Regions from separate parts of the Rhizobium sp. 2YAF20 genome, predicted to be linked through region 4. Evidence: riboswitches for the same ligand, from Rfam matches in the RefSeq annotation. Region 4 holds a riboswitch; each other region holds the start of a gene.

Region 1 (5,546 bases), on a different contig from region 4:
CCTGACGGGGCGATGCGCCCTTAGCGAGTTCGGCAGCAATCGCGCTCGATAGCGTGCATCCGGTACCATGGGTATTGGCCGTCACGACGCGTTGCGCTTCAAACCAGCTTGACGCTTCCGCCGTCGCGAGTACGTCAGGGCTGTCCGGCCCCAGCAGGTGACCCCCCTTGACCAGCACGTAGGACGGTCCGAGTGAGAGCAGCCGTGCTGCCTGCTCGGCCATGCCAGATCGATTTTCGGCGATCGGTTGATTGAGAAGCGCTGCTGCTTCGGGCAGGTTCGGCGTCAGGACCGTTGCTATGGGAAGCAGGCAGCGCACCATCGTGTCAATGGCCTCGCGGGCAAGCAGCGGAGCACCGCCCTTGGCAATCATGACAGGATCGAGAACGACAGGAACGCCCCGGAGTGGCGACAGCGCGTCGGCGACCGCCTCGGCGATGTCTGCATTGGCTATCATGCCGATCTTGACCGCATCGACCCGAATGTCGGCAAACACAGCCTTGATCTGCTGAGCCACGAACTCAGGGGGAACGAGATGGATCGCGGAGACCCCTTGCGTGTTTTGAGCAGTCAGCGCGGTCAGCGCAGCCATGCCGTAGACGCCGAGCGCCGAAAAAGTCTTCAGGTCGGCCTGAATGCCAGCCCCACCCGAGGGATCGGAACCGGCAATGGTGAGAACGTTGCGGATCATCGCTCGAACCTCCTGATACGCGACGAGATGGCTGTTGCGGCGACATAAGGATCCGGCATCCCGCAAATGGCGGACACGACAGCCAGACCCCGCGCGCCGGTCTCAAGAACGGAGCTGACATGCTCTGCCTTCAGTCCGCCGATGGCGACAGTCGGAACAGGGGCGAGTACGACAAGCCTAGCAAGCCCCTGGTAGCCGATCGGCTGCTTGTGGTCCGGCTTCGTCGGCGTCGCGAATACCGGTCCAGCGCCGGCATAGTCGACCAGCAACGGATCAATTGCCGCTGCGAGCGCTTCAGTTTCCACCGAAAGGCCGATGATCATATCCGAACCGACCATCGCGCGAGCGACCCTAATATCGATGTCGTCCTGTCCGATATGCAAGCCGTCGGCGCCGATTGCCAGCGCCGCGTCGATGTCGTCATTGATGATCAGCAGTGCACCGGTTCCGGCAAGAGCTGATTTCAGAGCCCGTCCGGTTTCGACTATCTTTGCCGTTTCCGCATGTTTGTCGCGCAGCTGCACCATCGTCGCCCCGCCCGCGACCGCCGCCCGAGCCGTTTCGATCATGCCGATACCAGCGCAAAGGTCCGGGTCGAGCACGAGATAGAGCGACAGGTCAAATGTCTTCATACGGCTGCAGCCCTTGCCTCTAGATCAAGCGCTGCTGCGTCCAGCGCCGCCAAAGCATCGAGAAAGTGCCAGGAGAAAGATCCAGGACCCGCGGCTCGTTGCGCCGCCCGTTCGCCGGCGACCGCGAAGGTGGCGAGTGCCGCGACAGTCGCATCAAACGGGGCATCGGGCGTGGTTGCGGCAAAGGCGCCGACGAGGCAGGTTAGCGAGCAGCCAAGCGCGGTCACCTGTGGCATCAGCGCCGAGCCGCCGGCGATGCGAGTTGACCGCCTGCCATCCGTGACAAAATCCACCACGCCGGTCACGGCCACCACAGTATCGTGTCGCCGCGCCAGTTCGAGCGCAGATTCTTCCGCCTCCTCGACGGCATCCTGGCTGTCGACACCCTTGCCGCTGCTCACTCGTCCGGCAAGCGCGATGATCTCCGATGCATTGGCGCGAACGATTGTCGGAGACAAGGCCATGAGATCCGCCGTGGCAGCGCGTCGGAATGCCGTGGCATAATGCGCGACGGGATCGAATACCCATGGCTTGCCTGCCTTCGTGGCCGCAATGGCGGCGGAGCGCATGCCTGCCAGCCAATCCGTCGACAGGGTGCCGATGTTGATGGTGAGAGCGCCGGCAATTGCCGCAAATTCGCCAGCTTCCTCGTTGGCATGGACCATCGCGGGCGACGCGCCGGCGGCCAGCAGAACATTGGCTGCGACGTTCATGGCAACGAAATTGGTGATGCAGTGTACGAGCGGCGCCGCCTTGCGCATCGAGGCGAGCCTCGTTCCCACTGTCATGGTGATATCCATCGTACCCCTTTCTAGGTGGGGCAGGCGCCGGGGGCAAAACGCGCGATGTGCGAAAGCCCGAGCGACTCCCTCCGCCAGCATGATCTGGTTCAGGTTCAAAGGGTACATCTCAGCCCGACTTACCACGGACGCCCCTGTCTGCTGCGGTTTTCGCAGAGAAAGGGGATCATGTCATCAGTTAATTGTCATTGCGACAAGGACGCAGGCAGATCAGCTTCTCAAAAAATTCGACGGTTTCAGGCGGGCTCAATCAGGCCGAGGACCGCGACAAGCACAAGGACTGTGAACCCGAGAGCGATCTCAGCGATGCAAGCAAGCCTTATGATATTGGAGGTCCGTGTCGGCGTCTTTCCGATCGAGGGCACGAAGACGTAGCGATTGATAACCGCAAGGGTGACCATGCTGACGACGAGTGCGATCTTTGCAGCAAGCATGGCCTGATAGGGCGAGGACCAGTCGGTCGGCAGGCGCTGAAGGACAAGGAATGTATTGGCGATCCCTGAGCCAATCACGAGCATGACCGCTCCGTGGCCGGCGTTCGAAAAACGTCGCAGCGCAATCTGGGCGTCAGCCCGAAAGTCGTCGCTGTCGAAATGCTTGAGAATGGGCAACAGGGCCACGAGCGCGCCGATCCAGGCTCCGCTGGCCAGAACGTGAATGACATCGTTGCTCCGGTGCAGAAGTCGCAGCCATCCCTGATACATCGAGGCGTGGCCGGTCAGCACGAGAAAAGCAAGGCAGAGCGCGGATCCGAATGCGATCGATGCCATGCGCTTCTGCGAAGGCAGGGCGAAGGCAAGAGCAAGGATGACCGCCGCTGCTGTTTGCGCCAGCCAGGCCTGCCCGACAGTCGTTTCCAGAAGAACGTCTCGGATCGTGCCGGGGTCGATGGTGTTGCCCCAGCCGTCTCCGATAGTGCCGGCTTCAAGCGGCAGGAACAGAACGGTCGTGCCGATAGCAATAACCGCTGCGACAACAGGCATTCGACCAAGGGCATGCCACGCGGCAGCTGCCAGGCGCCCGGGGACGAGAAGGCAAAGGAAGGCCGAAGTGCCCCAAAGAAGCATCAAGGATGCGTTGTGGAAGAAGCGGCACGCCTCGAGCGCTGTCTGGAGGTCGATCAAGGCTTCACGGTGAAGGTGAATGCGCCATTGGTCTTGTGTCCGTCGGCGGAAAGCGCATGCCACTCGACGGTGTAGGCGCCAGGGGCGAGCTTTTCGGACAAGGGGACCATCAGTGCGACATTGCCGTCCATCAGCATGGCATCACCGGTCTTGACTGCGTTCTTCTTCGGTCCGGTGACCTTCACGCCGGTAAATTTAAGGTTCAGTTCCTCGCTAAACGTAAGATCCAGCTCCGCCGGCGTAATGACTTCGCTCTTGTCTGCGGGTGTCGACGATTTGAGGTGGGCATGTGCGAAAGCCTGGCTTGAAAGACCTGTGATGATAACGCCCGCCATCCCGAGCTTGAAGACTATCTTGAACATGAATGTTTCCTTGGGCTTAAGGCAAATGACGCCGACAATGCAGCAAATGCGATAGGCTCGGCGCTGGCGGCTGTCAATTATCTGCAGGACAAGCCCCGATCGTCGTGACGCTATGCCGCAAGTCAATATGTCGCGTGAACCTTTGGTTCAGCAAAGCGCGTTATTCGGATGGTAGCAAACAATTATCACCTTTGAATAAATCTGGTAACAGATCGCATCAGCTGGCAGATAAGGCGCCGGCGCGCAGCAGGCCTTTGCGGAGGCTTACTAAAGGAGTGTCATGGCGGGAAATCAGACGCGGGGATTGTTCGGGGCCAGGACCGATCAGGTGCGCCGAAGAGACTTTATCGACAATGCGTCAACGCCGACCTACGCCATCGGCGACGTTCACGGCTGTCATGATCTCCTCGCCGCGCTGGAAGGCAAGATCATTGCCGATGCGGCTCGCTTGCCTGGGCGAAAGCTGATCGTCATGCTCGGCGATTACATCGATCGCGGCCCGGCATCCGCTCGCGTGATCAGCAGGCTGATTGCGCCTCCTCCTCCCGAGTTTGAGCGCATCTGCCTGACCGGCAACCACGAGATCACCATGCTTGCCTATATCGACGAGCAGATCTCGCTCAGCGACTGGCTCTCGATGGGCGCCGAGGCGACCCTTCAATCCTATGGGATCGACGTGGCCCACCTCGCACGCCAGCATTCGTCTCAGAAGAAGCTCGATGATTTCATTCGATCGTCGCTTCCCGCAGCTCATATCGAGTTTCTCCGCAGCCTTCCGGTGATGGTCGATACACCGGCGGCGCTCTTCGTCCATGCCGGCATCGATCCGGATCGGTTGATCGCCGATCAGCTGGACGAAGACCTGGTGTATATTCGCTCGCAGTTTCTCGATAGCCGGCATCCTATGCCGAAGCTAGTCGTCCACGGGCACACGCCTGTGAAGCGGGTCATGGCCAACGGCGAGCGGCTGAACCTCGACACCGGTGCCTTTCGGTCTGGAACGCTGAGTGCAGCACGCTTATGGCGGGGTCGCGTCCACATCACTTCGACATGACAATGGAGCATCGGCCTTCGAAAAGGCCGATGCATTGCCGGCTATAGATTGCCGATGCAGAGATATTTCATTTCCAGATAGTCGTCGGCGCCATGGCGCGAACCTTCTCTGCCAAGGCCCGATTGCTTGATGCCGCCAAAGGGCGCCGTTTCGGAAGACATCAGGCCAGTATTGATGCCGATCATGCCGTATTCGAGAGCTTCGGCCACCCTCCAGACTTTCTTCATGTCGCCGGCATAGAAATAGGCTGCAAGGCCGAACTCCGTATCATTGGCCTGCCTGATCACGTCTTCGACGGTCTCGAAGCGAAACAGCGGCGCGACCGGGCCGAAGGTTTCCTCACGCGCAACCGTCATTCCTCGCGCCACCTCGGTCAATATCGTCGGTGCGAAGAAAGTGCCGGCGCCATCGATGCGGTTGCCGCCGAGGATAACCTTGGCACCCTTGGAGACCGCGTCGCGGACATGGTCCTCGACCTTGGCGACGCCTTGCTCGTCGATCAACGGTCCAATGGTGACGCCCGCCTTGAAGCCGTCGCCTACAGAGAGCTGCTCGACTTTCCTTGCCAATTTGCTCGCAAAGGCGTCGTAAACGTTGGATTGCACGTAGATGCGATTGGCGCAGACGCAGGTCTGGCCGGCATTGCGATACTTGGAAGCAATCGCGCCTTCGACGGCGGCGTCGAGATCGGCATCATCGAAGACGATGAAGGGAGCATTGCCGCCAAGCTCCAGGCTCACCTTCTTGATCTGGTCCGCGCACTGCCGCATCAGGATACGTCCGACCTCGGTGGAGCCTGTAAAGCTGATCTTGCGCACCTTCTCGTTGCCGCAGAGTTCGCGGCCGATCGCCGGGCCATCGACGCCGACAATGATGTTCAAGA
Region 2 (5,546 bases), 160 kb from region 4:
AGGTGGCAACGAAGGCCTTGGACGCCGAATAGATCGCAGAGCCGGCGCTGCCGCCGGTCAGGGCTGATATTGACACAGTATTGACGATCGCGGCCTGCTTGGCGGCCCTCAGCCGCGGCAGCAGGCCGCGCGTGACCTCCACGACCGACGTCTGGTTCAGCTGAACGACGCTTCTGTATTGCTCGTCGGTAAGCTCGCCGGCCGGAAAGCGTCCAAGCATCGTGCCTGCATTGTTGATGAGCACATCGATCCGGCCAAACAACTCGGTCGCGGTATTTACGAACTCGGCGGTCCCACCGTCTCGCAGGAAATCGCCGGGGACGAGGAAGGCGCGTCGTTCGCTTTCGGCCAGAAGCAGAAAATCGGGAAGCTCATGCTCTGGGCGGCGTCCGGTATGGACGATGACGTGCGCACCGCAATCCAGGAACTGTCGAGCGACCTCCAGACCGATACCGCGCCCGGCGCCGGTAACGACGACGTTGCGACCGTCAAACAGTTTCGGATGGAACACGAAAACCTCCCTGGTCGCAATCGACCTGCCGCCAATTGCGCTATTTTCGCTTTATCATATAGTGAAGAAAAACGAAAGAAGAGGAGTTGCCTGCATGTATTTGTCGGGGCGGCAGTCGGAAATCCTTGAGATCGCCAAGGCCGAGGGACGCGTGTTGGTCGAGGAGCTTGCACAGCGCTTCGCCGTCACCCCGCAGACCATCCGGAAGGACTTGAACGACCTCTGCGATAACAGCGTTCTGTCGCGCGTCCATGGCGGAGCCATCTTCCCTGGCGGCACCGAGAACGTCAAATACGAGGCGCGTCGCTCGATCGCGGCATTGGAAAAGCAGGCGATCGGCCGCGAGGCAGCAGCGCTCATCCCAAACAACGCCTCGCTGTTCATCAATATCGGCACGACAACGGAGGCGGTCGGCGAAGCGCTCCGCGATCACCAGGAATTGATGGTCATCACCAACAATATAAACGTCGCCAATAGGTTGCGTCTGTTCCCGTCAATCGAGGTGGTGATTGCCGGTGGCGTGGTGCGTGGCTCGGACGGCGGCATCGTCGGCGAAGCGGCGGTCGATTTCATCCGACAGTTCAAGGTCGACTACGCCGTCATCGGTGCCTCTGCCATCGATGCCGACGGCGCTCTGCTCGATTTCGACTTCCGCGAGGTGAAAGTTGCCCAAGCAATCATCGCCAATGCCCGCCACGTCATCCTTGTCGCCGACAGCACCAAGTTTGAGCGCACAGCACCGGTTCGCATCGGCCACCTGTCGCAGGTTCATACCTTCATAACCGATCAATGCCCGCTGGGTTCGCTGCGCCGCATTGCAGCGGACAGCAACGTGCGCCTGATCGAGATATCTCGGCCCAACGCCTCCAATTTGTCATGAAGCCGAGATATCGGATGTTTCGTTTGACATTCGAATTTCTTTCGTTTTAGGTAAAATAACTTTCGAAAGAGCATCCCCTCCCAGATTTTCGGAGAATGTAATGAGCGGGCCGGTCTACGACATTTTTGTCATCGGTGGCGGAATCAACGGCTGCGGCATTGCTCGCGACGCGGTCGGCCGCGGCTATTCGGTGGCGCTGGCCGAAATGAACGACTTCGCATCGGGAACATCGTCGGGAGCGACCAAGCTCATTCATGGCGGCCTGCGTTATCTTGAGCACTATGAATTCCGACTGGTGCGCGAATCGCTGATGGAGCGCGAAGTGCTCTGGGCCATGGCGCCGCACATCATCTGGCCGATGCGCTTCGTGCTGCCCTATCATAAGGGCGGCATCCGGCCTGCATGGCTGATCCGGCTCGGCCTGTTTCTCTATGATCATTTGGGCGGCCGCAAATTGCTGCCCCCGACCTCGACGCTCGACATGCGCAGCGATCCCTCGGCAAAACCGCTGAAATCGATGTTCACCAAGGCGTTCGAATATTCCGACGGCTGGGTTGACGATGCCCGCATGGTGGTACTGAACGCACGCGACGCTGCCGACCGTGGTGCTGCGATCCTGTCGCGCACCAAGGTCGTGTCGGCAAGACGCGAGGGCGCCGTCTGGTCGATCGAGACCGAGGATGCGATGACGGGCGAAAAGCGGGCGTTTCGCTCGCGCATGCTGATCAATGCCGCCGGCCCCTGGGTCGATCATGTCCTGTCGGGCGCTATTGGCGCCCAAAAGGCCCACAACGTGCGTCTCGTGCAGGGCAGCCACATCATCGTCCGAAAGAAGTTCGACGACCCCCGCGCCTTCTTCTTCCAGAATCCCGACAATCGCATCATCTTCGCAATCCCCTACGAGCAGGACTTCACCCTGATCGGCACGACCGACCGCGACTATCACGGCGATCCGAAGGATGTGAAGATTTCGCCGGATGAGATCAATTATCTCTGCAGCGCCGCATCGGAATATTTCAAGGAGCCGGTTCGTCGCGAAGACATCGTCTGGACCTATTCCGCCGTCCGTCCGCTTTTCGACGACGGTGCCTCAAAGGCGCAGGAAGCGACGCGCGACTACGTGCTGAAGGTCGAAGGCGGCGAGGGTCAGGCGCCGCTTCTCAACGTCTTCGGCGGCAAGCTGACGACTTATCGTCGGCTTGGCGAGCATGCCCTTGAAAAGATCGGCGCGGCAATCGGGGTCAAGGGCAAGCCGTGGACCGCCAAGAGTTCGCTTCCCGGCGGTGATTTCCCCGCAAAGGGTTACGAGGCAGAGGTTGGCTCACTAAAGTCGCGCTACCCCTTCCTCGCAATTGCGCTGGCTCGCCGACTGGTCCGCCGGTACGGCACTCTGGCTGGGAAGTTGCTTGGCGATATCAGCTCGATCGAAGGCCTCGGGCGGAACTTCGGCAGCGACCTCTACGAGGTGGAAGTCCGCTATCTCGTTGCCGAGGAATGGGCCAGAACCGCCGCCGACATCCTCTGGCGCCGCTCGAAGAAGGGGCTCTATCTAAGCGCGCAAGAAGTCCTCGCCTTGGACGAATACTTGGCCGGGCAGACCGCCGGCGTCGGCGCCTGACCGTGAAGCGGCCTGGGTTGCCTGTCGCAATTCAAGGGTCTTCTTTCGGATATTGCCCAGCCTGCGAGGCTGTCTTTTTCCCATTGCGCACTGGCCGAGCCGGTGCTAGCTTCCGCGAAATTCACAGGGGAGCTCCGTATTGCCGGGGCTGAGATGAGAGGCGTCATGCCTCCGGACCCTTCAAAGCTGATCTGGGTAATGCCAGCGGAGCGAGGTCAAAAAAGTGTTCTCAGGCGCACAAGTCTCCCTATATCCGATGTCCGGCAATTTTGCCGAGATCATCCTTGATGCCGTCAAGGGTCTTAATCCCTATCGCGATGCGTTGCGCATCGAGACCGACGACATATCGACACTGATGGTCGGACCGCCCGATGTGCTGTTTTCAGCAATGCGCGACCTGTTCGTCGCCGCGGCAAAATCAGGCGAGCATTGCGTGTTGTCGGCAGCGGTGTCGCGCGGCTGCCCCGGCGAGCCGGACGATCCGGCCTGTGGGACGAGCCTCTTGGAACGCGACGCGTTGCCGCTCTTAGAGCGCATCGACGCTGCCTCGAAGACCGTTGCTGCCGCGCCAGCAAGCGACCAGCCGGCCGCAGCCCAATTCTCGCTCTATGTCATGGGTATCGGCGACCACATGGATGAGATCTATGGCTGCATCGATTTCCTGAAGCGCTCCGGCACATTCGACCGCTCCAAGAATTTCTGCACGAGGCTGCGTGGCGATGCCGGCGCCGTCTTCGCGACAATCCAAGAGGCCTTCTGCCGCTTCGGTCCGCCGGAGGGCCACGTGACGCTGGACATCACCATTTCGGCAAACAGCCCGACCAAAGCCTGATCGGAATCCGGCTATGTCGCAAAAACCCGTACCGGCGCGTCACGCGTTTCATTCTACTTTCGTCGGCGCTGTGCCGGCGGTCGCTGCGGCAGTTGCGTGCCTGCTCGCCTGGGAACTCTATGCCGACCTGTCCGGTATCCGACCCTCGACGCTGCCGGCGCCCTCGCGCGTGCTGGTGCAGGCATGGGTCAACCGTCAGGCGCTGATCGACAATACCTGGCCGACGATCTCCGCAACGCTTGCCGGCTTTGCCTGCTCGCTGGCCGTGGCCTTTGTCTTTTCCGTGCTGATGGATTTTGCCCGTCCTGTTCGCCGCGCACTGTTTCCGCTCTTCGTCATCAGCCAGACATTGCCGCTGGTGGCGATCGCGCCGCTGATCGTGCTCTGGTTTGGCTTCGGCCTGCTGCCGAAAATCCTGCTTGTTGCACTGGTCACCTTCTTCCCGATGCTGGTCGCGTTGTTGCAGGGCTACGAATCGACCGACAAGGACATTGCCGAGTTGCTAACCTCGATGAAGGCGCCTCGCTGGCGCATCTTCCTGGTCGCGCGCCTGCCGTCGGCCCTGCCCTATTTCTTTGCCGGCTTCAGGATATCGATCACCTATGCGGTCGTTGGCGCGATTTTTGCCGAGTATGCCGGCGCGGCCAAAGGCCTTGGCATTTACATTCTCATTGCCAAGAACAATTTCAGGCCGGATCTCGTCCTTGCAGCCGTGTTTCTCAGCGCCTGCCTGACGCTCATCCTCTTTGCCGTCGCCGGGCTGATCGGCCACCTGGCAATGCCGTGGAACCGCAATGGCAAGGAGATAGGGCGATGAATGGTCATCGGCTGGAGCTTCGCGACATCACGAAATCCTTCGGGACAATGCCCGTCCTCGACAACGTTTCGCTGACGATCGGCGACGGCGAATTTGTTTCCATCGTCGGCCCGTCGGGCGCCGGCAAGTCGACGATCCTTCGCTTGTTAAGCGGCAGCGAGCGCAGTGACACTGGAAATATCCTCTTCGACGGCCACCCGCTTGACGAAAGCGGCGCCTCCTTCGCCTTCATGCCCCAACGTGACGCACTGATGCCCTGGCGGCGGATCATCGACAACACGACGCTCGGCCTTGAGGTCAAGGGCATGAGCCGCAGGCAGGCTCGTGAAAGAGTAGCGCCTCTGTTCGAGCAGTTCGGGCTTGCGGGCTTCGAGCATCATTATCCGGCTCAACTTTCCGGAGGAATGCGCCAGCGCGCCGCCCTGCTGCGCACCGTCGTACAGCGCCAGGATATGCTGCTTTTGGACGAGCCGTTCGGTGCGCTCGACGCGTTGACCCGCACCCAATTGCAGGAATGGCTGCAAGAGATGTGGGCCGGCCACCGCTGGACGGCGCTGCTAATCACCCATGATGTGCGCGAAGCGGTTTTCCTCTCTGATCGCATCTACGTTCTGTCGCCACGCCCGGCAGGGATCATTGCCGAGTTTCAGGTACCGCTGCCGCGCCCGCGCAGGCTCGCCGATCTCGGCACCGCTGATGCTCGTGCGATCGAGACCGACATCCTTGAAAGGCTCCTCCATGGCCAAGCCGCTCGACCAGACAATTTGACCCGACCATTTGAAAGGACGACAAAATGCCCCGTTTGACCCGTCGACAGGCGCTCGCCATGACCCTCGCCACAGTGCTGCCCCTGTCTCGCACCGCCAGCGCAGCGGCCGTGCCGACAAA
Region 3 (5,546 bases), on a different contig from region 4:
CGGCTGTATGAATCTCCGGCGTTGCGTCGTTCTGCCTACGCAATGGCGCGATATTGGCTACATCATCCTGCATTTGACCGAACTTCCTCCCCAGATCCCAATTCCAAAATAGATTCCCGTTGGTTTTATCTATAATATTGCAATGCAATATCTGGCAAGGTGATTTCGAATGTCCGGGGCGGCTATTTTGGATTGTTCCGTCGCTAAGCTTCCGGTTCTGATCCTCAGCCAACAATGGCAAATCGTTCGGGAGCCGCAGCGCTCTCCTTTGGTCGGTGACCGATCCGCTGGACATGCCGATCGAGGACTGTCACGGCCTGCTCGGTTTTCTGCTCGCGAAGATGCGTGAGGATCGAGCGATGATCCTTGTCCTTTGGTGTCACCCAGCCGGAACTCCAGGACGCAAACAGAAAGCGCGCACTTGCGGCATGCAAATCGTCGATGACGGCAAGCAGCCGCGGCATTCTGCAAGGAGCAAGGATCAGTTGATGGAAGCGCCGGTTCGCTGCCTGCCAGGTGGCTACATCCGTCGCTCTATCACCATCAAGCGTTGCGCATTCCGCCTGATCGAGGATGGTGGGCGTCAGATGGGGAGCGGCGTTGCGCAAAGCCAGGACCTCAAGAGCCGCTCGCATGCGAGCGACCTCCTGCACCTGAGCAAGATCGAACGAGGCTACCCGCACCCCTCGCCTCGGCTCACGGACCGCAAGCCCTTGTGCCTCCAGCCGCCTAAGCGCCTCGCGCACAGGCACATGACTGGAGCCAAACTCCTCGGCAAGATAATCCTGCTTAAGCTTAGAACCGGGCAATAAGGCGCCTGTCACGATCTGGTCGGCCAGAATACGGCTGATCCGGCCAGCGATTGTCTCTTCATCATGATTGGTCATGCCTGATAGATAATTTGCGTCGGCTCGGCTGTCGAGCGGCGCCAGCCACCTTTCCAGGCCTCAAGGAGGCATCAGCCAGCAGCGTTCAAGGAAATTTGCGGCCAAACTCGCTCACGAGGAACGTATCTGAGATGCTGGAAATCTATGGTCGTCGGATAGATGTGTCGGCGAAATGGCGAGACAGCTGCGGCTCTTGCCCCATTCTGCTCGGCAGAAAAGGCATTCCGCGAATTCATAAGCAGTACCCCTTTGACCTGACCTTGCGCTGGGGTGAAATTTAAGCTTCGCATCGGGATCTCTTTTGCCGCAACCGCAATCCGGGCGAAGAAATGCTGCGGCATCCACCTTTTGCGGATTGCTTGTGGTATTTCGTTGCCGGCCCAAAGCTCCCAGCCATGCTAAAGGACCATTTCCGCCGCGCAGTTGGTTGCCTGCGAACCGGCCTTACCAAGTGGCTCCCTCAATCTTGCAACGTTCGCCGCAAAGGGGGCCTGACGAATGATATTTGATACGCTAAGCCACGGACAAAGTGACAACTCCCCGGGGTTGACATGACCTAAACTGAGGGCATAACTCTTGTGTCATTCACCAGGGGGGTCCCGGCAAGGGGCTGAGATACTGCTAGCGCGCGCAGTGACCCGTTGAACCTGATCCAGTTCATACTGGCGTAGGGACGGTGCGAACGCTTCGGTTGCCATGATTCCCTCACAGGAGAGATGCACCGGCGTTTTTCCATCATTCCGGCGTGAACTGGGTCTCCAATCGACGAGCTTGGAGCCTCATGATGAACATTGCCGCAAAGAATATCACACCGACCGTCACGACGGGACCGATGCCCGCCTCGACCAAAATCCATGTTCCGGGTGAAATCCATCCGAACATCCTGGTTCCGATGCGCAGCATCGAACTTCACCCGACATCCGGCGAACCGGCCGTCATCGTCTACGAATCATCCGGCCCCTATACGCAAGCAAACGCCGATATCGGCATCGAAAAAGGTCTCCCGCCGCTGCGGCGAGACTGGATCCTCGCGCGCAATGATGTCGAGGCATACCAGGGCCGCCGCGTCCGCCCGGAAGACAACGGTTTTGTCAGCGGCGAACGACTGACACCGGAATTTCCCGTTATCAGCCAGCCGCTAAAGGCAAGACCAGGCAAGGCCGTAACGCAGCTTGCCTATGCGCGGGCGGGCATCATCACGCCGGAGATGGAATTCATCGCCATCCGCGAGAACCTCGGCCGCAAGGCTGCCTCGGCCAGCCATATCCGCGACGGGGAAAGTTTCGGCGCCGCCATTCCCGATCACCTCACCCCGGAATTCGTCCGGCAGGAAGTAGCGGCCGGCAGGGCGATCATTCCGGCCAATATCAACCATCCAGAAGCCGAACCGATGATCATCGGCCGCAATTTCCTGGTGAAGATCAACGCCAATATCGGCAACTCGGCCGTCACCTCGTCGATGGCGGAGGAGGTCGACAAGATGGTCTGGGCGGCGCGCTGGGGTGCCGATACGGTCATGGACCTTTCGACCGGCCGCAACATCCACAATATCCGCGAATGGATCATCCGCAACTCGCCACTGCCGATCGGCACCGTGCCGCTCTACCAGGCGCTGGAGAAGGTCGAAGGCATTGCTGAGAACCTAACGTGGGAGGTCTACCGCGACACGCTGATCGAGCAGGCCGAACAGGGCGTCGACTATTTCACCATCCACGCCGGCGTACGGCTTCACTACATCCCGCTGACCGTCAACCGCGTCACCGGCATCGTCTCGCGCGGCGGCTCGATCATGGCCAAGTGGTGCCTGCATCACCACCGCGAGAATTTCCTCTACGAGCACTTCGAGGAGATATGCGACATCTGCCGCGCCTATGACGTTTCCTTCTCACTCGGCGACGGCCTGCGTCCCGGTTCGATCGCCGATGCCAATGACGCCGCCCAGTTCGCCGAACTTGAAACTCTTGGCGAGCTGACCAAGATCGCCTGGGCGAAGGATTGCCAAGTGATGATCGAGGGCCCCGGCCATGTTCCGATGCACAAGATCAAGGAAAACATGGACAAGCAGCTTGCCGTCTGCGGCGAGGCGCCCTTCTATACGCTGGGCCCACTGACGACCGATATCGCACCCGGCTACGACCACATCACCTCGGGCATCGGTGCAGCGATGATCGGCTGGTTTGGCACGGCGATGCTGTGCTACGTCACGCCGAAAGAGCATCTGGGTCTTCCGGATCGCAACGACGTCAAGACCGGCGTCATCACCTACAAGATCGCCGCCCACGCCGCCGATCTTGCCAAGGGGCATCCGGCCGCGCAACTGCGCGACGACGCGCTGTCGCGCGCCCGCTTCGAATTCCGCTGGGAGGACCAGTTCAACCTCTCGCTCGACCCTGAAACCGCCCGCAGCTTCCACGACGAGACGCTGCCGAAGGAGGCGCACAAGGTCGCGCATTTCTGCTCGATGTGCGGCCCTAAATTCTGCTCCATGCGAATTTCGCATGACATCCGCGCCGAGGCACAAAAAGAAGGGCTGGAGGCTATGGCAGCAAAGTACCGTGACGGCGGCGATCTCTACGTGCCGGTCGATGCCGTCAAACCTTCGGCCGGCTGAGATGCGCGTCCTGGTCAAAGGGGCCGGCGTCGCCGGCCTCACGGTGGCGCATGAACTCCGCGCACGCGGCGGCGACGTCACCGTCATCGACCCGCACCCAGATTTCGGTCACGCCGCATCCTGGCTGGCGGGCGGCATGCTAGCGCCCTGGTGCGAGCGCGAGAGCGCTGAGGAGGCCGTGCTCTCGCGTGGCCTCGATGCCGCTGAGCGCTGGGATGCGATCCTGCCGGGGGAAGTCATCTGCAACGGGACGCTGGTGGTGGCGCCGGCACGCGATCACGGCGAGCTGAAGCGCTTCGCTGGCCGCACGACGGGCTATGAATGGGTGGAAGAAGAAGCCATGGCCGTGCTTGAACCGGCGCTTGCCGGGCGCTTCAGCCGCGGCCTGTTCTTTGCGCGCGAAGCCCATCTTGACCCTCGGCAGGTGTTGAGATCATTGCGGGAAAAACTTGGCAGGCAGGGCGTCACCTTCGTCAATGAGAATGCAAGCGAACAGGGTTTCGACGATGTTGTCGACTGCACAGGCGTCGCGCGCATTGGACAGACCCGCGACCTGCGCGGTGTGCGAGGCGAAATGCTCTACCTTCGGACCGATGAGGTTGAACTCGCCCGGCCCGTTCGCCTGCTGCATCCACGCATTCCCGTCTATATCGTTCCTCGTGGCGGCGGCCTTTTCATGGTCGGCGCAACGATGATCGAGACCGAATTCGACGGGCCGATCGCGGCGCGCTCACTGATGGAACTGCTGAATGCCGCTTATGCGCTGCACCCGGCTTTCGCGGATGCCACCGTCGTTGAAACCGGCGCCGGTATTCGCCCGGCCTTCCCCGATAATTTTCCGCGTGTGAGGCGGGAGGGCAACGCGATCGTCCTCAATGGCCTTTATCGCCACGGCTTCCTGCTGGCGCCGGCCATGGCCACCGAAGCCGCAAATCTTGTCTTTTCCCGAACCTCTATAGGAGCGCATGCCCCATGAGATTGATCGTCAATGGCGAGCCCCAGACTATCACCGTCACGACGCTTTCCGAACTGCTGGTTACGCTGGACTATGAGGGCGACTGGCTTGCGACCGCCGTCAATGGCGAACTCGTTCATCGCGAGGATCGCGCCGACCACGCGCTCAATGACAATGACAGGATTGAAATCCTGACCCCAATGCAAGGAGGCTGATCCATGCTGACCCTTTACGGAACCGACGTCGCATCCCGCCTTCTGTTGGGCACCGCCCGCTATCCCTCTCCTGCCATTCTCGCCGAGGCAGTCAGACAATCGGCAACGGAGATCGTGACGGTGTCGCTGCGCCGCGAGAGCGCCGGCGGACGCAATGGCGGCGCCTTCTTCGATATAATCCGTGCGCTCGGCGTCCGTGTGCTTCCCAATACCGCCGGCTGCCACGGTGTTTCCGAAGCTGTACTGACGGCCAAGATGGCGCGCGAGATGTTTCAGACCAACTGGATCAAGCTGGAAGTCATCGGCAATCACGATACACTGCAGCCGGATGTCTTCGGGCTCGTGGAGGCCGCACATATTCTCGTCCGCGAGGGTTTCGAGGTCTTTCCCTATACGACAGACGATCTGGTGGTGGCCGAACGGCTTCTGGACGTCGGCTGCAAGGTCCTGATGCCCTGGTGCGCGCCGATTGGAAGCGCGGCAGGTCCGCTCAATCTGTCCGCCCTTCGGGCCATGCGGGCGCATTTCCCCAATGTGCCGCTGATTGTCGATGCCGGCATCGGCCGGCCGTCGCATGCGACAACCGTCATGGAACTCGGCTTTGATGCTGTGCTTTTGAACACCGCCATTGCCGGCGCCGGCGACCCGGTCGCGATGGCTTCTGCCTTTACCAAGGCGATCGATGCAGGTCGGCAGGCCTTTGGCGCCGGTATGCTGGAGCCGCGCGATATGGCGGTGCCATCGACGCCGGTGATCGGAAGGGCGGTCTTCGCATGAGGCTCGATCCCTTCTACCTCATCGTTGACAGCGCCGACTGGATCGCCCGGCTGGTGCCGCTCGGCGTCAAGTTGGTGCAGCTCCGCATCAAGGATCGCACG
Region 4 (5,546 bases):
CGGCAGAGCCATGAGCGCGTTGATAAGGACGATGAGCAATGCGGCAAAGTGCGTCGGGTCAACGATCGGCCGCAATGCCAGAAACCAGCCGGTGGCGAGCACGATCGGTGGAACCAGCAAGACCAGCGACGACGAAGTGCGGAGCGCTGTCGCAACGATTGACAGAGTTGTCGGCTTTGAACGCCTTGCAGTGATGGCATGGCGCGCCCGGATGATTGCCAGCGAGGTTAGCACCGACAGCGCCCCGGCTGAGAGTGCGATTGCAAGGCTGGTGATTGCTGCCTGAATGAAAACGGCTTGGCCGATGAGCTTGACGAGATCTGCTTTCAATCCGGTCACCGCGACCGTTGCGAGCGGCAGGCCGACAAATAGCACTGCCAGCAGCAGCAATGCCGCGTCAATCAGCCGCGTGGCCGCTTGTTCCCCGTCGATGCGCCTTGTTCGCCTGCCCGCCGTCAGGCCGTGATCATCGGCGGTTGGAAACCGCGCCATCGCTCCAAGGACAATCGCGGTCACGGCGATCTGCATCAGCGACAAGGCGACGGCACGACCGGGATCGAAGTCGAAGCGGAGCGCCTGGTAGATCGCAACTTCGAGTGTCGTGGCGGCCGGGCCGCCTCCAAGCGTCAGGACCAACGTGAAGCTCGTCGCGCACAGCATGAAGATCAATCCCGCGATGCCGGGGATGAGCCCGCGCAAAACAGGCCATTCGACAAAACGGAAAACGGAGCCTGGCCGCATGCCGAGCCCTGCCGACAGCAGCCAATATTCTGCCGGCACACGCTCCAGTCCCGCCAGCATCAGCCGGCATGCCAGCGGCAGGTTGAAAAAGACGTGAGCAATGAGGATTCCGGTCAAACCATAGATGCTGATGGGTTGAGAAAGGCCGATTGCGAGGAGCGCTTGATTGAGCAGCCCGTGCCTACCCCATATGCCCAGCATGCCGATGGCGCCGATCAGTACCGGAAGCCCCATCGGGACGGCCATCAACCGGATAATCCAGATGCGACCAGCGAAATGCTGCTGTCGCGCAAGTGCGCGGGCAACAGGAATCGCCAACCCCACGGACAGAACGGTTGAAAGTGTTGCCTGGAGAAGCGTGAAACGCAGAACGCCAAGAATATACGTGTCGTACAGCGGATTGCTGCTTCCGGTCTTAATACCGACGGCGAGAAGCGTAATGATCGGCAGGCCGACAAATATCGCCATGCCGGCGAGGCTTGTTGCCCCGCCCGCCAAAGCGCGTCTTCGCTCCGCCATTGTCTGCATTGGCTAAGGCTTCAGTTCGTGCCGGTGGCTTTCAGCCACTCATCGATCCATGCCTTGCGGCTCTTGGCCACCGCGGAAGGGGACATCAGGAACGTCTTCGACGGCACCACCAATTTGCTGAAAGCCTCGGGCAATGGCTCGGATGTAGCCGATACCGGCATCATCCAGTTGTTGGTGGGAATGGTATCCTGGAATGCCGGAGAGACCATGAATTTGAGAAACTGACGCGCCACGTCCTCGTTGGGGGAGGATTTGATCAGGCCGGCGACCTCGATCTGGATATAGTGACCTTCGGAGAAGGCGGCGGCTTGATAACGATCGGTCTTGTCGACGATCATGTGATAGGCCGGCGATGTGGTGTAGGAAAGCACCATCGGCGCTTCGCCCTTGGTGAAGAGATCATAGGCTTCCGACCAACCCGGCGTTACCGTCAGCACACGGCCTTTCAGCTTGCTCCACGCGTCTGTTGCCTTGTCGCCATAGACGGACTTCACCCAGAGCAGCAGCCCAAGGCCCGGTGTCGAGGTCCGCGGGTCCTCGATGACGATCTTCTGCGAGGGATCGCCCTCGATGAGTTCGAGCATGCTTGTCGGTGGGTTCTTGATAGCCTGCGTGTCATAGACGACTGCGAAATGGCCGTAGTCGTAGGGAACGAAGACGTCGTCCTTGAATTCGCCCGGCACCTTCAGGCCGCTCGTGTCGATGCCGTGGGCGTCGAACAGGCCGGTCGCCTTGGCCTCGTCGATGAGGTTGGTGTCGAGGCCGAGGACGATGTCCGCCTTGGTGGTGGCGCCCTCGAGCTTCAGCCGGGAAAGCAGCGCGACGCCGTCGGTGACGCTGACATAGTTGACGGTGCAGCCGCAGGTCTTTTCGAAAGCGGCCTTGACCTTGGCGCCGGGGCCCCAGTCTGCGGTGAAGCTTTCATAGGTATAGATTGTCAGCGTCTTGTCGGCCGCCTCAGCGTTGCCGGGAATAGTGAATGCTGCGGCCAGAGCCAAAGCAAGGCCTGCCATCAATGTCGTCAGCGATCCGGTGGGCATGTCGCGCCTCCTCCATGGTTCGTGTTGAACGGGAAAAGGGCGCTTTGACATATCACGCGTCTAATCCCTCCGCCGGTGTTAGCCGGATCAGGTTCCGCGGGTTGGCTTGTCTAAAGCCTCTCAGCCTTGCGCACTTGACGCAGGGCACCCCGTTAGAGCGCTTGAAGATTTAGCGTGGAGGTCGCCCGGTGGCAAGGGGCGGCGATTGTCGTCCCTTGCACTGCAATCAGCCCAGCTATTCGGCAGCTTGCGCGGCAGTCGTCGGATCCGGTTTTTTGACGGCTCCGGGCAGTTGGACGTTCTTCAACATCGATGCCGAGACGAGGCCGATAAGGCAGGTGACGGCGGCAGTCATGAACAGCGGATTGAAAGCTGCAGCATAGGCATTGGCGACCGCCTCCCGTGTTGCATCAGGCAATAATGCCATCATCTTCGGCGTCAGTTCCTCGATGTTACTGATCCCAGGTATGGTGAGGCCGATATGCGACAGCCTGGCGGCAACGATGCCTCCATAGATGGAGATGGCAATCGACGCACCGCCCATGCGCGACAGGGTCACTGCACCGGTTGCAGCGCCGACATCGCGGCTTGTTGCGGCATTCTGCACGCCGATGATGGGGACCTGCTGCGCAAGGCCAATGCCAATGCCGTGCAGGAGCATGAAGAAGCCGATGAGGGCGATCGGAGTGCCCGCATGGACCTGCGACAATGCGGCGAACACAATCAGGCTGCAGGCAGCACTGGCAACGGCAAATGGCTTGTAGCGTCCCGTCGCTGAGATCAATCGACCGGTCGATAGCGAGCCGCAGACGATGCCACCCGTCAAGAGGATGAACAGCAGCCCGGCCATAGACGGCGAAAGGCCGGTCGTTGTTTGAAGGAACAGGGCGAAATAGTTGACCATGCCTATCCCCACCGCCCCGCTCGTGACCGAGCAGATCAGCAGGAGGCTGAATGTGGAGTTGCGGAACAGGGTCATCGGCACGATGGGTTCGGGCGCGCGCCGTTCGACAAATACCCAGGAGATTGCGCAGATGACACCGAATGCGATGACGCCAAGGCTTGCGGGCGACAGCAGCGATCCGAAAAGATCCGCGCCGTCGGCAGCGAGCACGATGCTCGTCGTCGTCATCGCGAGAAGAATTGCGCCGGCGTAGTCGATTTTCGGCTTACGCTCAGGCTTGCGATAGGGAAGCATCGTCACAAGCCCGGCAAGCACGATGAAGCCGATCGGCAGATTGACGAGGAAAATCGAACGCCAGCCGAAGAGGTCGCTCATCGTACCGCCGAGAACCGGACCGATGGCACCTGATGCCATAAGCGCGAGGCTGGAATAGCTCTGGTAGCGGGCCCGTTCGCGTGGTTCGAACAGGTCGGCGTTGATGGAGAAAATGGAGACAAGAATTCCGCCTCCTCCGAAACCCTGGAGGACGCGAGCTGCGATCAACGTGTTCATTGATACGGACAGGCCGCAAACGGCAGATCCGACAGTGAAGATGGTGATGGCCGTGATCATCACATATTTGCGGCCGAACAGGTCGCCCAACTTGCCATAGATCGGCATCACTGCGCTGAGCGAAAGCAGGTAGGCAGAGCCGATCCAGCCGAACCGCTCGAGATGGCCGAACTCGCCGACGATCGTCGGCAAAGCCGTCGACACGATCTGATTGTCGAGCGTTGCCATGAACATCGCGGTCAGGAGGAAAAGAAAGAGGATAAATCGCCGGCGAGGATCTGTAACGAGCGGCGCGGTCGCAGTTTGTATAGCCATGGAAACAGGTACCAATCTCGAATAGCGCGATATATGTGCTATTGGCATATAAATGTCAATGACACGTGAATGACGGATGCATATTTTAATTCAAGGAATGTTCTGATATGTCTGAGCAATGACGTCAGCCTCGATCACGCACGAAAACGAAGATTTGAAAGCCAGTGAAATGGAGAATGTCCTCCGGATCGGCCGGGTCATGACGCGCATGCGTTTGATGACCGGACGCCGCATGATCGGGCGGCTGGCAATTCAGAATGTTTCGCCGGGGCTGGAATTGTCCCATCTCGACGTTCTCGACGCCGTGAGGCGTGCGGAAGTTGCCGGAGAAGTGACGGTTGGTGCCATTGCCGATATCATGCGCATCGATCCGTCGCGGGCAAGCCGGATCGTTGCCGAAATGGTTAGTCGCGGTGTTCTGCGCCGTAAGGCTTCACAGGCGGATGCCAGGCGCATCGTCGTCGTGCTGACAGCACTTGGGCAGCGGTTGGTTGCCGAGATCCAGGCTCAGAAGCTGTCGTTGATTAAGGGTATTGTCGCGGATTGGTCGCCTGATGATATCGAGGCGTTCTCGCGGTTGTTCGACCAGTTCATCGGTGGTTTCGAGCAGGCGTTCAAGGCGCACTACAAGGAAACGGACGGTTGACGGCCGCCTTTTCGGTTTCGGCGCCGGGCTGCTCTTCCCTATAGGCCCGTCTTTGCGCTATGGGCTTGGCGCATGAACCAATCCACCTTCACCATTCTGCTCGGCGGCGAGTTGCACCTTACGGATCGCTTGAAAGCGGCCGTCAAGGACAGCCGCTTCATCGCGGCCGACGGAGGGATGCGCCATGCGGCGGCACTTGGAGTGGTTCCCGAGCTTTGGGTCGGCGATTTCGATTCGACGCCACCCGATCTGCGCGATGCCTTTCCAGATGTGGCGAAGCAACCCTATCCGGCCGCAAAGGCCGCAACCGATGGTGAGATCGCGGTGCTGGAGGCAATCCATCGCGGTGCCAAGCGGCTGATCCTTGCCGGAGCGCTCGGCGGCGAGCGCTCCGACCATGCGCTGGCGCTTCTTCTTTATGGCGTCCGCCTTGCCGAACAGGGCTTTGACGTTCTCTTGACCTCTGGTCATGAAGAGGCAGTGCCGCTTCTGCCCGGCGAGATCGTTCTCGATCTGCCCAAGGGCAGCCTGTTTTCGGTCCCTGGCTTCAGCGAGCTCAAGGGCCTTTTCATCCATGATGCGCGCTATCCGCTTGCCGACTTCCATTTGCCGTTCGGCTCGTCGCGCACCATTTCCAATGTCGCGGAAGGCCCTGTGCGCTTTTCGCTTGCAAGCGGCAGGGCGATCATACTCGCCCGCCCCTATGACCTTTCCGGAGTCTGATCCTTGGCGCCTCCTATTCTTAAACTCGACGATATTTTTCTAAGCTTTGGCGGAGCGCCGCTTCTGGCAGGAGCGTCGCTGCAGATCGAGCCGGGAG

What was found. Region 4 has a riboswitch for thiamine pyrophosphate ahead of thiB (thiamine ABC transporter substrate binding subunit). Riboswitches for the same ligand answer to the same signal wherever they lie in the genome.
Region 1: linked by a shared signal. The riboswitch ahead of thiM (hydroxyethylthiazole kinase) and the one ahead of thiB (thiamine ABC transporter substrate binding subunit) in region 4 are both predicted to bind thiamine pyrophosphate.
Region 2: linked by a shared signal. The riboswitch ahead of AB4Z52_RS05880 (YkoF family thiamine/hydroxymethylpyrimidine-binding protein) and the one ahead of thiB (thiamine ABC transporter substrate binding subunit) in region 4 are both predicted to bind thiamine pyrophosphate.
Region 3: linked by a shared signal. The riboswitch ahead of thiC (phosphomethylpyrimidine synthase ThiC) and the one ahead of thiB (thiamine ABC transporter substrate binding subunit) in region 4 are both predicted to bind thiamine pyrophosphate.

What each region holds. Positions count from the first base shown of each region.
Region 1 is NZ_JBFRFF010000027.1:2,134-7,679, forward strand. Features, by position in the region: gene thiD (bifunctional hydroxymethylpyrimidine kinase/phosphomethylpyrimidine kinase) at 1-691, opposite strand, end outside; gene thiE (thiamine phosphate synthase) at 688-1,323, opposite strand; gene thiM (hydroxyethylthiazole kinase) at 1,320-2,111, opposite strand; TPP riboswitch at 2,173-2,269, opposite strand; gene copD (copper homeostasis membrane protein CopD) at 2,360-3,247, opposite strand; gene copC (copper homeostasis periplasmic binding protein CopC) at 3,244-3,609, opposite strand; gene AB4Z52_RS24580 (metallophosphoesterase family protein) at 3,890-4,663, shown strand; gene AB4Z52_RS24585 (NAD-dependent succinate-semialdehyde dehydrogenase) at 4,705-5,546, opposite strand, start outside.
Region 2 is NZ_JBFRFF010000002.1:367,119-372,664, reverse strand. Features, by position in the region: gene AB4Z52_RS05895 (SDR family NAD(P)-dependent oxidoreductase) at 1-511, opposite strand, end outside; gene AB4Z52_RS05890 (DeoR/GlpR family DNA-binding transcription regulator) at 606-1,391, shown strand; gene glpD (glycerol-3-phosphate dehydrogenase) at 1,492-3,009, shown strand; TPP riboswitch at 3,125-3,240, shown strand; gene AB4Z52_RS05880 (YkoF family thiamine/hydroxymethylpyrimidine-binding protein) at 3,233-3,841, shown strand; gene AB4Z52_RS05875 (ABC transporter permease) at 3,855-4,658, shown strand; gene AB4Z52_RS05870 (ABC transporter ATP-binding protein) at 4,655-5,464, shown strand; gene AB4Z52_RS05865 (ABC transporter substrate-binding protein) at 5,452-5,546, shown strand, end outside.
Region 3 is NZ_JBFRFF010000010.1:82,384-87,929, forward strand. Features, by position in the region: gene bioB (biotin synthase BioB) at 1-73, opposite strand, end outside; gene AB4Z52_RS15005 (GntR family transcriptional regulator) at 225-887, opposite strand; TPP riboswitch at 1,468-1,579, shown strand; gene thiC (phosphomethylpyrimidine synthase ThiC) at 1,672-3,498, shown strand; gene thiO (glycine oxidase ThiO) at 3,500-4,474, shown strand; gene thiS (sulfur carrier protein ThiS) at 4,471-4,668, shown strand; gene AB4Z52_RS15025 (thiazole synthase) at 4,672-5,445, shown strand; gene AB4Z52_RS15030 (thiamine phosphate synthase) at 5,442-5,546, shown strand, end outside.
Region 4 is NZ_JBFRFF010000002.1:204,002-209,547, forward strand. Features, by position in the region: gene thiP (thiamine/thiamine pyrophosphate ABC transporter permease ThiP) at 1-1,269, opposite strand, end outside; gene thiB (thiamine ABC transporter substrate binding subunit) at 1,281-2,282, opposite strand; TPP riboswitch at 2,357-2,471, opposite strand; gene AB4Z52_RS05080 (MDR family MFS transporter) at 2,545-4,080, opposite strand; gene AB4Z52_RS05085 (MarR family winged helix-turn-helix transcriptional regulator) at 4,199-4,726, shown strand; gene AB4Z52_RS05090 (thiamine diphosphokinase) at 4,799-5,449, shown strand; gene AB4Z52_RS05095 (ABC-F family ATP-binding cassette domain-containing protein) at 5,453-5,546, shown strand, end outside.